Regions from separate parts of the Verrucosispora sp. TAA-831 genome, predicted to be linked through region 2. Evidence: predicted binding sites of a transcription regulator. Region 2 holds the regulator's gene; the other holds the start of a gene.

Region 1 (7,247 bases), 510 kb from region 2:
GGGTGGCCCGGTCGGCGTAGAGGTAGGCGATGCTCGGGTCGGCCAGCGAGGCGTCCAGGTCTTCGGCCAACTCGGCGACCAGGTGCGCCCGCACCACCGCCGAGTCCGGGTCGTAGACGAACCTGCGTACCGGCCCGACCGGCGCCTGCGCCGTCCCCTGTCCGATGAGCTGATGCACGCGCGGCCCGTCGCCGAGATGTAAGGAGGGGACCCCTGCTATGCACGAGGCGTTAGTAGGGGGCCCTTCCTTACAAAGGGTCGCGCGGCGGGGGTGTTCGGCGAGCGGGCCACACCAGAGGGCCGCCTCCACCAGGTCGCCGTCGACGCCGACCCACTCGGCCTCGGCACCGGCCGGGATCAGCGCGTGGTCGATCCCCGGTGCCACCTTGACCACCGTGCGCGGCACCCGTTCGGCGAGCCCGACGACGAAGTCCCAGGGCGGCGAGTACGCGTTCGGGTCGAAGATCCGGCGACCGGTGCCGGCCCGGCGGCGGGCCGGATCGCAGAAGACCGCGTCGACCCGGGTCACGTCGACGGTGGTCGCGTCGGCGCACTCCACCGAGACGAGGTCGGCCACCCCGGCGGCGTGCGCGTTCGCCTCGGCGAGCGCGGCGGTGAGCGGGTCGGCCTCCACGGCGTACACCCGGATGCCGGCGCGGGCGGCGGCCAGCGCGTCCGCGCCCAAACCGCAGCCCAGGTCCGCCAGGGTGCCCACCCCGGCGGCCCGCAGTCGTCGGGCCCGACGGTCCGCGACGATCCGTCGGGTGGCCTGCTCCAGGCCGGGCCGGGTGAAGAACATGCCGCTTGCCTCCGGCCCGAACTTGCCGGTGGCGCGGCGGCGCAACTCCGCCTGGGTCAGTGCCGTGGCCGCCAGTCCGGGCGGCACCCCGGCCGCGCGGAGCGTGGCCGCCGCGTGCAGTGGGTCACCGCCGGCGACCCGCCCCGCCGCGTCGAGCGCCGCCGACCCCTCGTCGGTACGCAACACGGCGAACTGCTCCACATCCACCCGCCCATTGTTCCGACCCGCCCCCGACACCGGCCCGCCCGCCCCCGCCCTGCGCTGTCCGGTTCATGATCGTGCTCGATCCGTGTTCGAGTGGTCTCGCAGTCGCCTGGATGCCACTCGAACCTGGATCGAGCGTGACCTTGACGGCGTTCGCGGCATCCCGCCCACCGTCGATCACGCAGCAGCCCGCCCATCGCCCCGTCGATGCGGCGGCTCGCACCGTCGCTCCGCCGATCATGGACTCATGGCTCACGCAAATGCCCATATCGCGGCGTTTCGTCGACCACAACTCCATGATCGACGAGGCGACGGGCGACGGGCGACGGGGCGGCGGGGTGGCGGGAAGGCGGGACCGGCGACGGGGTGCATCGCGGCTGGTGGAGCGCCGATTACGGCAGCGTGTGGTGTGGGTGGTGACGAAGGCGTGCCGGGCGGCCGGGGTGAAGGCGGGCGTAAGGCAAGAGTGGCGACACGAGGTGGTGGGTTGGCACTCTCCTTGACGGAGTGCTAGCCGAGGAATAACCTGCGATTAGCACTCTCACCCTGAGGGTGCCAACGTCCGGGCCCTGGTGCCCGGGGGTTGAACGCCAGGCGGACCGGCACCCGCGACGACGGCCCCGCCCGGTGGCATGTGGCAATTGACGCCGGTCGGCATGCCGACCGGTAACGAAACCAAGTACCCCAGGAGGGTATGCCCGTGACTACCGCGACCAAGGTTGCGATCAAGCCGCTCGAGGACCGCATCGTGGTCCAGGCGAACGAGGCCGAGACCACCACCGCCTCGGGCATCGTGATCCCCGACACCGCCAAGGAGAAGCCGCAGGAGGGCACCGTCCTCGCTGTCGGCCCGGGCCGGATCGACGACAAGGGCAACCGCGTGCCGATCGACGTCTCCGTCGGCGACACCGTCCTCTACTCGAAGTACGGCGGCACCGAGGTCAAGTACGCCGGCGAGGAGTACCTGGTGCTCTCCGCCCGCGACGTCCTCGCGGTCATCGAGAAGTAACCAACCGATCAGTGACGTTGCCCCGGTCCGGCTCGCCGGGCCGGGGCAACCTCGCGTCGAAGGGACATTCATGGCGAAGATCCTGAGCTTCTCGGACGACGCCCGGCACCTGCTGGAGCACGGTGTCAACGCGCTCGCGGACGCGGTCAAGGTCACCCTCGGGCCGCGCGGGCGCAACGTCGTCCTGGACAAGAAATTCGGTGCGCCGACGATCACCAACGATGGTGTGACCATCGCCAAGGAGATCGAGCTCACCAACCCGTACGAGAACCTCGGTGCGCAGTTGGTCAAGGAGGTGGCGACCAAGACCAACGACGTCGCCGGCGACGGGACCACCACCGCGACCGTGCTGGCCCAGGCCATGGTCCGCGAGGGTCTGCGCAACGTCACCGCGGGTACCAACCCGGCCGGTCTCAAGCGGGGCATCGACGCGGCCTCCGCGAAGGTCTCCGAGGCGCTGCTCGGCAAGGCCGTCGAGGTCTCCGACAAGAAGGCCGTGGCGCACGTGGCGACGGTCTCCGCGCAGGACTCCACCATCGGTGAGCTGATCGCCGAGGCGATGGAGCGGGTCGGCCGCGACGGTGTGATCACCGTCGAGGAGGGCTCCGCCCTGCACACCGAGCTGGACGTGACCGAGGGTCTCCAGTTCGACAAGGGCTTCATCTCGCCGAACTTCGTCACCGACGTGGAGTCGCAGGAGTCCGTCCTGGAGGACGCGTACATCCTGATCACCACGCAGAAGATCTCGGCGATCGAGGAGCTGCTGCCGCTGCTGGAGAAGGTCCTCCAGAACAACAAGCCGCTGCTGATCATCGCCGAGGACGTCGAGGGTCAGGCCCTGTCCACCCTGGTGGTCAACGCGATCCGCAAGACCCTCAAGGTCTGCGCGGTCAAGGCGCCCGGCTTCGGCGACCGCCGCAAGGCGATGCTCCAGGACATGGCGGTCCTGACCGGTGCCGAGCTGGTCGCGCCCGAGCTGGGCTACAAGCTCGACCAGGTCGGCCTGGAGGTGCTGGGCACCGCCCGGCGCATCGTGGTCGACAAGGAGAACACCACGATCGTCGACGGTGGCGGGCAGGCCACCGAGGTCACCGACCGGGTCGCGCAGATCCGCAAGGAGATCGAGGCCTCGGACTCCGAGTGGGACCGGGAGAAGCTCGCCGAGCGGCTGGCCAAGCTCTCCGGCGGCATCGCGGTGGTCAAGGTCGGCGCGGCCACCGAGGTCGAGATGAAGGAGCGCAAGCACCGCATTGAGGACGCCATCGCCGCGACCAAGGCAGCGGTCGAGGAGGGTACGGTCCCCGGTGGCGGTGCCGCCCTGGCCCAGATCCTGCCGGTGCTCGACGACGACCTGGGCTTCACCGGTGACGAGAAGGTCGGCGTCTCGATCGTGCGCAAGGCGCTCGTCGAGCCGCTGCGGTGGATCGCCCAGAACGCCGGCCACGACGGGTACGTGGTGGTGCAGAGGGTCGTCGCCGCCGAGTGGGGCACCGGCCTGGACGCCGCCACCGACGAGTACGTCGACCTGGCCAAGGCCGGCATCATCGACCCGGTCAAGGTGACCCGTAACGCCGTCACCAACGCCGCGTCGATCGCCGGTCTGCTGCTCACCACCGAGAGCCTCGTGGTGGAGAAGCCGAAGGAGCCGGAGCCCGCCGCGGGCGGTCACGGTCACGGTCACGGCCACGGTCACGGCCACCAGCACGGCCCGGGTTTCTGACCCGAAGAGATCCGGACGCGGGGCGCATCGTCGACGACGGTGCGCCCCGCGCGTTCCGGCCCGGTCACGCCGCGTCGAGGTGACTACCGGTCGGGCGTACGGTCGGAAACACTGGACCGGTGAGCAGTACGACACCCCGGTACGCCGCCCTCGCCGGTGTCGCCGCCGCAGCGGCGGCCATCGGTGCCGCCGAAGTGGTGGCGGTGCTGACCGGTCCCCGCTCCGCCCCGCTGGTGGCGGTGGGTGGGCTGGTCGTGGACGCCGCCCCCGAGCCGATGAAGCGGTTCGGCATCGCGGTCTTCGGCACGTACGACAAGATCGCCCTGCTGGTCGGGACGGCGGTGCTGCTGGCCGCCTTCGCCGCCCTGCTGGGCGTGCTGGCCGTACGCCGTCTGGTGGTCGGTCTGGCCGGCATCGCGGCGTTCGCCGCGCTCGGCGCCGGCGCGGCGCTGACCCGGGCCGGTGCGCAGGGCGTGGACGTGCTGCCGTCGCTGGTCGGCGCTCTGGTCGGCGGCGTGACGCTCTGGGCGTTCGTCGCCGGTCCGCTGGAACTCGATCCATGGCCCTGGTCCCCGCCGACCGAACAGCGTCCACCCGGCCCGGACGAAGCCGGACCGCCGCACGCACCCGGCCCGGACGAAGCCGGGCCGCGGCATTCGCCCGTGCCGGACGGGGCGGGGTCGCGGCGGCGTACCGATCCGGAGTCGCGGCGGCGGTTCCTCACCGGCGTCGGCGGGGTGCTCGGGGTGGCGGTCGTCGGCGGTGCGGCCGGGCGGTGGTGGTCCGGTCGACGCGGTGTCGCCGACGCACGGGCGGCGATCACGCTGCCCGCCCCGGTCTCCGCCGCGCCGCCGCTGCCCGCCGGGGTCGACCTGGAGGTGCCGGGCCTGGCGGGCTACGTCACGGAGAACCGACGCTTCTACCGCATCGACACCGCGCTGGTGGTGCCGCAGGTGGATCCCGAGACGTGGCGGCTGCGCATCCACGGTCGGGTGCGCAATCCGGTGACGCTGAGCTTCGCGGACCTGTTGGCCCGACCGATGGTGGAGCGGTACGTCACGCTGGCCTGCGTCTCCAACGAGGTCGGCGGCGACCTGATCGGCAACGCGCGGTGGCTCGGCGTACCGATCCGGGAACTGCTCGACGAGGTGCAGCCGCTCGACGGCGCGGACCAGGTGGTGGGGCGCTCGGTGGACGGCTGGACCTGCGGTACCCCGACGGCGGTGCTGCGGGACGGGCGGGACGCGTTGCTCGCCGTGGGCATGAACGGCGAACCGCTGCCGGTGGCGCACGGCTTTCCCGCCCGGATGGTGGTGCCCGGTCTCTACGGCTACGTGTCGGCGTGCAAGTGGATCACCGAGCTGGAGCTGACCAGCTTCGCCGACTTCGACGCGTACTGGGTGCCTCGGGGCTGGTCGGCCGAGGGGCCGGTGAAGACGCAGTCGCGGATCGACACGCCCCGTCCGCGCCACCGTCCGGCCGCCGGCCCGGTCACCGTGGCCGGGGTGGCGTGGGCGCAGCACCGGGGCGTACGGCGGGTCGAGGTACGCGTCGACGGCGGGCCGTGGCAGGAGGCGGAGTTGGCGCCGACCGCCTCGGTGGACACCTGGGTGCAGTGGTCGTGGCGGTGGACGGCGACGCCCGGCGAGCACACGCTCCAGGTCCGCGCGACGGACAGTACCGGTGAGACGCAGACCGGTCAGCGGCAGGCGGTGGCACCGGACGGCGCGACCGGCTGGCACTCGGTCACCCTGACGGTCGAGTGACGCACAGACCGACGCCGCGCTTCCGGGGGGCGGGAGCGCGGCGTCGGGGGCGTTCGGTCAGGCGACGTTGCGTTGGGGCGGCGGCAGGGTCGACTTGTGGGAGCTGCCCAGCCGGGCCTCCAGCCGGTTGACGTCCACCCGGCTCTGCCGACGGTCGGCGAGGTCCTCCCAGCCGACCGCGAGCAGGCGCAGGCGCTCCGACTCGCTGAACCCACCCCAGACGCCGTACGGCTCCCGCACCGCCAGCGCGTGTGCGGCGCACTCGGCCCGGACCGGGCAGGCGCGGCAGACGTTCTTGGCGGAGGACTCGCGCCGCAGCCGGGAGGATCCACGCTCACCGTCGGGGTGGAAGAACTGGGCGCTGTCGCGGCCACGGCAGGAGCCGAGCCGCTGCCAGTCCCACAGGTCGATGATGGGTCCGGGCAGTCTACGTACGTTCGACATCTGCACCCCTCCTCTCGCGCGGCACCGCGAGATACTTCGTGGCCGGTTGTCCGGGCGGCGGGCCGCGCAGGCGCACCGTTCCCGGCCTGAGCCCCTCGGTACCCAGCCCTCTCTCGGCTCACACGTGTGTGATCCAAAACCTTTGGCGAATTGGGGCATATGCCCTATCTGTCGGAAAAGTTGGAAGAGTTGCCGGGAACCTCCTCCCGACCCCACCCCGTCATGGTCTGCTCGTGTGCGGAAGGGAGATCACAGTGCGTACGGTTCTCGTGTGCGTTCGGACGCCGCTCGCGGCGCAGCACCTGACCTCCGCGGCGGCGCGGTTGGGACTGTCGGGTGCGGTCCGGACGGCGGTCTCCGATCCGGAGGTGATGCTGCGGCTCGCCGAGCGCCCCGCCGACGTGGTGCTCGCCGACACCGCCATCACCCGGCCCGACAGCGCCGGGTTCGTCCGTCGGGTCCTGGCCCGCGCGCCGCAGGCCAGCGTGCTGCTGCTCGGCGCGGAGGAGTCCGAGGCGGCGGCGGCCACCATCAGCGCCGGTGCGCGCGGCCTGATCCAGGGCGTCGACCACGATCTCACCAGCGCGGTCGCCAAGGCGTTGCTGCTGCTGGCGGCCTCCGGCCGGGCCAACCGTCCCCGGATCGCCGACCCGGCCCGGGACACCGCCGCCGTCGGCGGCCCCGGCCGTCCGGCCCCGGGCGCCCGGCCCACCACCGGTGAGGCCGCGTCGGCCTGGCCGGGCAGTGACGCCGCCGGTGGCCCGGCGATGGTGCCGGTGCAGCGGGGCGACGACCCGGCCGAGCCGGAGGCCGCCGAGACTGGCACGGCCGCTCCGGCGCGGGTCGACCGGTCCACCGTCGGCCTGACCGAACGGGAACTCCAGGTGCTGCTCGGCATGGCCGAGGGCAAGAGCAACGCCGAGATCGGCCGCGAGCTGTTCGTCTCCGAGGACACCGTGAAGACCCACGCCCGGCGGTTGTTCCGCAAGCTGGGCGCCCGGGACCGGGCACACGCGGTGGCCGCCGGCTTCCGGGCGGGTCTGGTCGCCTGACACCGGCCGGTAAGGAGGGGCCCCCTGCTAACGCCTGGTGTATAGGAAGGGCCCCCTCCTCACCGGTCACCGGACGGCGGCCACGGCCCGGCGGCAGGCGGCGCGGCTCAGTCCCGGCCGGGGGAGTCGTCCTCGGTGCCCTCGCTGAGGGTGTCGTGCACGCCGTCGGCGTATCCCCGGGCGTAGTCCCAGGTGACGTAGTGGTCCGGGTCGGGATCGTAGGCCGGCTCGTGCACCCGGGGGCGGCCCGAGC
Region 2 (7,247 bases):
CGGCGCCGAACGCGGCGGGAGTCCCCTCGCCGCCCCGCCGGCCGTACACGCCGGCCAGGAACCCGGGCATCGCGCCGTCGTGCCCGACGTGCACCACCCGCTGCCCCTGCGGCACCAGGATCAGGCCCAGGCCGAAGCCACCCGACCACGACGTCTCGTCGGTGACCGTCACCGGCCAGCGCATCTCCTCCAGCGTCGCCGGTGCGAGCACCGCGCCGGTCGGGTCCAGTGCCGCCGGGTCGGCCAGGAAGGCGGCCCAGCGGGCCATGTCACCGGCGGTGCTCCACAACTGCGCGGCGGGCCCGACCGCGCCGAAGTCGGTCGGCGGCTCCGGGCGCGCCTCGTCGGAGTACGCGTCCACCAGGAACCCGGTCGCCGCGCGGGGACCCGGGTCGACCGTGGTCGCGGTCAACCCCAGCGGGGCGAGTACCCGCTCGGTGAGCACCTCGGCCCAGCTCCCGCCCCGCACCTCGCCGACCAGCCGGCCGAGCAGGGCCATCCCCAGGTTCGAGTAGTGGTAGCGACGGCCGGGCGGCAGTACCCGCTCCGCCCGGGCCAACTCGGCGACCAGCCGCTCGGTGTCCGGTGCCCGTAACGTGTCCCAGACGTCGCCGTACGGCTCCCGTTGCAGGCCGGCGGTGTGCGACAGCAACCGACGCACGGTCGACTCGCCGTGTGCCGGCAGGTCCAGGTGCCGGTCCAGCGGATCGTCGAGGTCGAGCAGGCCGTCGTCGCGGCACTGGAGGGTCAGCACGGCGGTGAACGTCTTGGTCACCGACCCGATCCGGAACCGGGTGTCCGGGTCCAGCGCGGTGTCGTTGCCGGTGCCGCCGACCACGCACGTCCACGGCGGGCGGTCGGCCCGGTGCAGTGCCGCCGCCACGGCCGGTACGCGTCCCCGGGCCTGGACCTGCCGCACCATCCGGTCCAGCCGACCGGAGGCGGTTGTTCTCACGCCACGCTCCGGGCCAGCATCGGCCCGAGCGGTGCACCACCCAGCAGGTGTGCGTGCACGTGGAAGACCTCCTGGCCGCCGTACACGCCGGTGTTGAACATCAGCCGGAAGCCGTCCCCGACCAGCCCCTCGTCCTCGGCCACCGCGGCGGCCGTGGCCAGCACCTCTCCGGCCAACGCCGGATCACCGGCGGCCAGGGTGGCCACGTCGGCGTAGTGGTCCTTGGGGATCACCAGGACGTGTACCGGCGCCTTCGGGTCGATGTCGCGGAAGGCGAGCGTGGTCGGGGTCTCGCGGACCACGGTCGCCGGGATCTCCCCGGCGACGATCCGGCAGAACAGGCAGTCAGGAGTACTCACCGGGGCAGTGTAAGGAAGGGCACCTTCCTAACGTCTCCGGCATAGCAGGGGTCCCTCCTTACATCCCCGGTCACCAGCGCAGCAGGCGGGTGGCGAGCACGGCCAGGGCGGCCACTCCGGCGGTGGAGGTGCGCAGCACCGACGGCCCGAGCCGGACCGGCTGCGCGCCGGCCTCCTGGAAGGCGGTCAGCTCGGCCGGGCCGATGCCGCCCTCCGGGCCCACCACCAGCACGATCTCGCCCCGGTCGGGCAACTCGACGGTGGTCAGCCGGTCGCTCGCCTCCTCGTGCAGCACGTAGCCGACGGCGGCACCGGCGATCCGGCGGGCCACCGCCGTGCTGGACTCGTCGGGAGCGCCGGCCACCACCGGCAACCAGGCCCGGCGAGCCTGCTTGGCCGCCTCCCGGGCGGTCGCCACCCACTTGCCCCGGGCCCGTACGCCTCGTTCGCCGCGCCACTGCACCACGGAGCGGGACGCCGCCCAGGGGACGATCTCGTCCACGCCCGTCTCGGTCATCGCCTGCACGGCCAGCTCACCCCGGTCGCCCTTGGGGATGCCCTGCACCACCACCAGCCGTGGGTTCGCCGCGTCGACGCTCCCACGGGTGGTGACGGTCAGGTCGAGGGTGCCCCGGCCGACGGCGGTGACCACGGCCTCGGCGGTGCCGCCCCGACCGTCGGCGAGCAGCAGTTCCTCGCCGACCCGGAGCCGCTGCACGGTGGCCGCGTGGTGGCCCTCCGGGCCGTCGAGCACCGTCGAGTCGCCGGTGGGCAGCGACTCGACCAGGAAGAGCGGCGCGGACACCTCAGGCGTGACCGTTGAAGGCGTCGCGCATCCGGGAGAAGAAGCCGCCCTGCTTGCTCAGCTCGGCGACCTCCTCGCCCCGGGTCTTGGCGAAGTCCCGCAGCATCCGCTCCTGGTCGGCGTCGAGCTTGGTCGGGGTACGCACGTCGAGGTGGACGTAGAGGTCACCCCGACCGGCACCGCGCAGGTGCGGTACGCCCCGGGCCCGCAGCCGCAGTGTGCTGCCCGGCTGGGTACCCGGCTTGACGTCGACCGGCTCCTCGCTGTCCAGCGCCTTGATGGTCAGCCGGGTGCCGAGGGCGGCGGCGGTCATCGGCACGGTGACCCGGCAGTGCAGGTCGTCGCCCTTGCGGGAGAAGACGTCGTGCGGCCGTTCGTGGATCTCCACGTAGAGGTCACCGGCGGTGCCGCCACCCGGGCCGACCTCGCCCTGCTGGGCCAGGCGGATCCGCATCCCGTCCTCGACGCCGGCCGGGATCTTCACGGTCAGCGAGCGGCGGGTGCGGACCCGGCCGTCACCGGCGCAGGTGGGGCAGGGGTGCGGGATGGTGGTGCCGTAGCCCTGGCAGACCGTGCACGGCCGGGCGGAGACCACCTGGCCGAGGAAGGTGCGCTGCACCGACTGCACCTCGCCCCGGCCACCGCACGCCTCGCAGGTGGCCAGATGGGTGCCGGCGGCGGTGCCGGCCCCGGTGCAGGTGGTGCAGAGGACCGCGGTGTCGACCGTGATCGGGGCCTCGACCCCGAAGGCGGTCTCGTTCAGGTCCAGTTCGAGCCGCAGGATCGCGTCGGCCCCGGGACGGGTACGCGGTCGCGGGCCGCGCCCGGCGCCGGTGGCCCCGCCGAAGAAGGCGTCCATGATGTCCTGGAAGCCGACGAAGGGACCGGCGCCACCGGGGCCGCCCGGTCCACCGGCACCGCCGCCGCCCGGGGCGAGCGGATCGCCGCCGAGGTCGACGATCTGCCGTTTCCGGTCGTCGGACAACACCTCGTACGCGGCGTTGATGTCCTTGAACTTCTCCTGCGCCTCCGGGTCCGGATTCACGTCCGGGTGGAACTGGCGCGCCAGCTTGCGGTAGGCGCGCTTGATCTCGTCGTCGGAGGCGCCTCGGCTCACGCCGAGAATGCCGTAGTAGTCCCTGGCCACTGGGTTCCGTGTCCTCGTGTTCGTCTCGCGTTACGCCGGTCGGTGGCGGCAGCCTGCCGTCGGCCCTGACTGGTCAGTTCTGGGCCAGCAGCTCGCCCACGTAGCGTGCCACGGCCCTCACCGTGGCGATTGTTCCGGGGTAGTCCATCCGGGTCGGTCCCAGCACGCCCATCCCCCCGACGATGGTCGCGCCCGGGCCGTATCCGGTGCTGACCACGGACGCCGCCCGCAGGTTGTCGATCTGGTTCTCGTCGCCGATGCGGACCCGCAGCGTGCTCGGCTCGACCTCGCCGATGAGCTTGAGCAGCACCACCTCCTCCTCAAGCGCTTCGAGGATGGGGCGCAGCGACCCCTGGAAGTCGAGCAGGCCGCCCCGGGCCAGGTTGGCGGTGCCGGCCAGGGCGAGCCGCTCCTCGTGCCGTTCGACGAGGGTCTCCAGCAGGACGGTGGAGAGCGTGGTCATGGCCGCGCGCAGGTGCGGCGCGCACTCGTCGATGAGTGTCTGCACCAGCGGTGGCGTGTCGGACAGGCGGATGCCGACCAGCTTCTCGTTGACCAGTCGGCGTAGGTCCAGGACGTCGTCGGCGGGGACCGGCGCGGGCAGTTCGACCAGCCGCTGCTCGACCCGACCGGTGTCGGCGATCATCACCAGCGTCAGCCGGGTGGTGGAGATCGGCACGAGTTCCAGGTGCCGGACGGTGGAGCGGGCCAGGCTCGGGTACTGCACCACGGCGACCTGGCGGGTGAGTTGCGCGAGCAGGCGTACGGTGCGGTGCACCACGTCGTCGAGGTCCACCGCGCCGACCAGGAACCGTTCGATCGCCCGCCGTTCGGCCGGGCTGAGCGGCTTGACCCGGCTGAGCCGGTCGACGAAGAGTCGGTAACCGCGGTCGGTGGGCACCCGCCCGGCACTGGTGTGCGGCTGGCGGATGTAGCCCTCCTCCTCCAGCACGGCCATGTCGTTGCGCACGGTGGCCGGGGAGACGCCGAGTTGGTGCCGTTCGACGAGTGCCTTGCTGCCGACCGGCTCCTGGGTGGCGACGTAATCCTCGACGATCGCCCGGAGCACGGCGAGTTTCCGGTCGTCGAGACCCATCCCCCACCTCCTGTCGCAGGTCAGTCCGGAGCGCTCAGAGTGCCAGAGGAACACTCTGGCACTCGACTGTAGCGAGTGCCAGTCTACGTCGGTGTTCCCCTGCCCGCGATGATCAAGTCGCCCCGGTCGTGGCGGAGACCGGCCGACGGGTTGACACGCCCCGGTGTCGCTATGGTGCGTCCGTTGCCGCTGGCACCTACCGTGGCCACATGACTGAACCACCTCGTCCTCCAGGGTCCGGTGACGACCCCACTTCTCCACTGTCGGGCTCCTCCGGCCAGCCCGGCTATCCCCCGCCCGGCGACTATCCGCCGCCCACCGGCGACCAGCCCCCGCCGCCCGGCGGTTACGGCCCGCCCGGTGACCACCCGTCGTCCGGCGGCTACCCGCCGCCCGGCGGCTATCCCCCACCGGGTGGCTATCCCCCGCCGGGCGAGTACCCGCCGGGTGGCGCGCCCGGTGTCGGGTACCCGACGGGCGGCTACGGTCCCCCCGGTGGCGGCTACGCCAACAACGACGACAAGACCTGGACGCTGATCGCCCACTTCGGTGGCCCGCTCGGGGTGATCGTGGGCGGGGGTCTGCTGGGCTGGGTCGCGCCACTGATCGCGATGATGACCCGGGGTCAGCAGAGCCCGGTGGTCCGGGCGCACTCGGTGGCCGCCGTGAACTTCCAGATCACCTGGGCGATCGCCGGGTTGCTCAGTTGGGTGCTCACCGCGATCACCTGCGGCCTGCTGTTCTTCGTGCCGTTCCTGGTCTGGATCGTGCCGGTGGTCTTCGGCATCATCGCCGGGGTCAAGGCCAACGAGGGCGCCCTCTACCGCTACCCGATGACCTACGCCTTCGTGAAGCGCTGACCCCTCGCCGGAGGGGTTGGTCAGGGCAGCAGGTCCCGCACCACGGCGTCGGCGAGCAGCCGGCCGCGCACCGTGAGGACGGCGCGGCCGGCCGCGTGGGCGGGTGCGGCGAGCAGTCCCTGCGCCACCGCCCGCGTGGCGGCCGCCCGACCGGCGTCGTCGAGGACGTCCAACGGCAGCCCGGACGCGAGCCGCAGCCGGAGCATGACGTCCTCCATGTGTGCCTCGCCGCCGGTGAGCACCTCCCGGGCCAGTCCGGGAGACTCACCGGCGGCCAGCCGGCTCGCGTACTCGCGGGGGTGCTTGACGTTCCACCAGCGCACCCCACCGACGTGGCTGTGCGCACCCGGGCCGAGGCCCCACCAGTCGCCGCCGGTCCAGTACAACAGGTTGTGCCGGCACCGGGCGGCCGGCGTCCGCGCCCAGTTGGACACCTCGTACCAGGAAAAACCGGCCGCGCCGAGGGCGGCCTCGGCGGCCAGGTAACGCTCCGCGGCGACGTCGTCGTCCGGGTACGGCAGTTCCCCGCGCCGCATCCGCGCGGCCAGCCGGGTGCCGTCCTCGACGATCAGGGCGTACGCGCTGACGTGGTCGACGCCCGCCGCCACCACCTGGGCCAGCGACTCGGCGAAGTCCTCCGCCCGCTCCCCCGGAGTTCCATAGATCAGGTCCAGGTTGACGTGCTCGAACCCGGCGTCGCGCGCCTCCAGTGCGGCGGCCGGCGCACGGCCGGCGCGGTGCCGACGGTCGAGCACGGCGAGCACCCCGGGAGTGGCCGACTGCATGCCGAGCGAGATCCGGGTGTAGCCGGCGGCCCGCAGCTCCTTCAGCGAGACCGGGTCGACCGACTCCGGGTTGGCCTCGGTGGTCACCTCGGCGTCGGCGGCCAGCCCCCAGGTGCGGTCGATCGCGTCGAGGATGCGGGCCAGGTCGTCGGCGGGCAGCAGGGTGGGGGTGCCGCCGCCGACGAAGACGGTCTCCACCCGGCCCGGTGGCGTCTCGCCCAGCACCCGCGCGGCGAGTGCCAGTTCGGCGAGCACCGTGTCGGCGTACCCCTCCCGGCTCGCGCCGCCGCCGAGTTCCTCGGCGGTGTACGTGTTGAAGTCGCAGTAGCCGCAGCGGCTGGCGCAGAACGGCACGTGCACGTACACCCCGAAGCCCCGGTGCCCGACTCGGGCGCGGGCGGAGGCGGGCAGCGACCCGTCGGCGGGTACGGGTTCGCCTGCTGGAAGGAGGCCGGGCATGGCCACTAGTGTGCCCTCACATGACCTCTCCCGACGCGTTCGTGCGGGTCGCCACGGCCCGTGGGGTGACCACCCTCACCCTGGACAGCCCGCACAACCGCAACGCGCTCTCCACCCCGTTGATGACCGAACTGCTGACCGGGGTGGCCGCCGCCGTCGACGACGACGCGGTCCGGGTGGTCGTGCTGGACCACACCGGGCCGGTCTTCTGTTCCGGGGCGGACCTGAAGGAGACGGCGGCGGCGTACGCCAGTGGGACGGTCCCCGCCGGGATGCTCGGTGACGTGCTCGCGGCGGTCCGGGAGTGCCCGAAGCCGGTGCTGGCCCGGGTGGCCGGGCCGGCGCGGGCCGGCGGCCTGGGCCTGATCGCCGCGGCCGACCTGGCGGTCTGCGCGGCGGAGGCCACCTTCGCCTTCACCGAGGTACGGATCGGGGTGATCCCGGCGGTGATCTCGGCGACGGTGCTGCCCCGGCTGCTGCCTCGGGCCGCCGCCGAGCTGTACCTGACCGGCGACGCCTTCGACGGCCGACGCGCCGCCGAGATCGGCCTGGTCACCACCGCGGTGCCCGGCGACGAGTTGGACGCCACGGTGCGGCGCTACCTCGACTCGCTGGTGCGCGGTGCCCCGACGGCGCTGGCCGGGGCGAAGGAGTTGCTGCGCCGCCCGGCCGCCACCGACCTGCGCGCCGAGTTGGCGGAGCTGTCCGCGCTGTCCACCGGCTACTTCCTGTCCGGTGACGGCATCGAGGGGGTCACCGCGTTCCGGGAGAAGCGTTCACC

What was found. Region 2 encodes HrcA, which represses chaperone genes, less so after heat shock. Its sites were predicted from a motif close to GGTTNGCACNCTCNNNNNGAGNGTGCNAACC; they were not measured.
Region 1: a site for HrcA is predicted at 1,534-1,564, ahead of groES (co-chaperone GroES). Genes of this name have one in related genera too.

What each region holds. Positions count from the first base shown of each region.
Region 1 covers NZ_CP192240.1:5,873,608-5,880,854, reverse strand. The annotation lists gene ACQVFL_RS26090 (THUMP-like domain-containing protein) at 1-1,006, opposite strand, end outside; gene groES (co-chaperone GroES) at 1,698-2,012, shown strand; gene groL (chaperonin GroEL) at 2,083-3,732, shown strand; gene ACQVFL_RS26075 (molybdopterin-dependent oxidoreductase) at 3,852-5,498, shown strand; gene ACQVFL_RS26070 (WhiB family transcriptional regulator) at 5,556-5,942, opposite strand; gene ACQVFL_RS26065 (response regulator transcription factor) at 6,197-6,994, shown strand; gene ACQVFL_RS26060 (DUF5319 domain-containing protein) at 7,102-7,247, opposite strand, start outside.
Region 2 covers NZ_CP192240.1:5,363,737-5,370,983, forward strand. The annotation lists gene ACQVFL_RS23740 (serine hydrolase domain-containing protein) at 1-922, opposite strand, end outside; gene ACQVFL_RS23745 (histidine triad nucleotide-binding protein) at 952-1,314, opposite strand; gene ACQVFL_RS23750 (16S rRNA (uracil(1498)-N(3))-methyltransferase) at 1,385-2,119, opposite strand; gene dnaJ (molecular chaperone DnaJ) at 2,121-3,266, opposite strand; gene hrcA (heat-inducible transcriptional repressor HrcA) at 3,340-4,362, opposite strand; gene ACQVFL_RS23765 (DUF4870 domain-containing protein) at 4,572-5,222, shown strand; gene hemW (radical SAM family heme chaperone HemW) at 5,243-6,466, opposite strand; gene ACQVFL_RS23775 (enoyl-CoA hydratase-related protein) at 6,487-7,247, shown strand, end outside.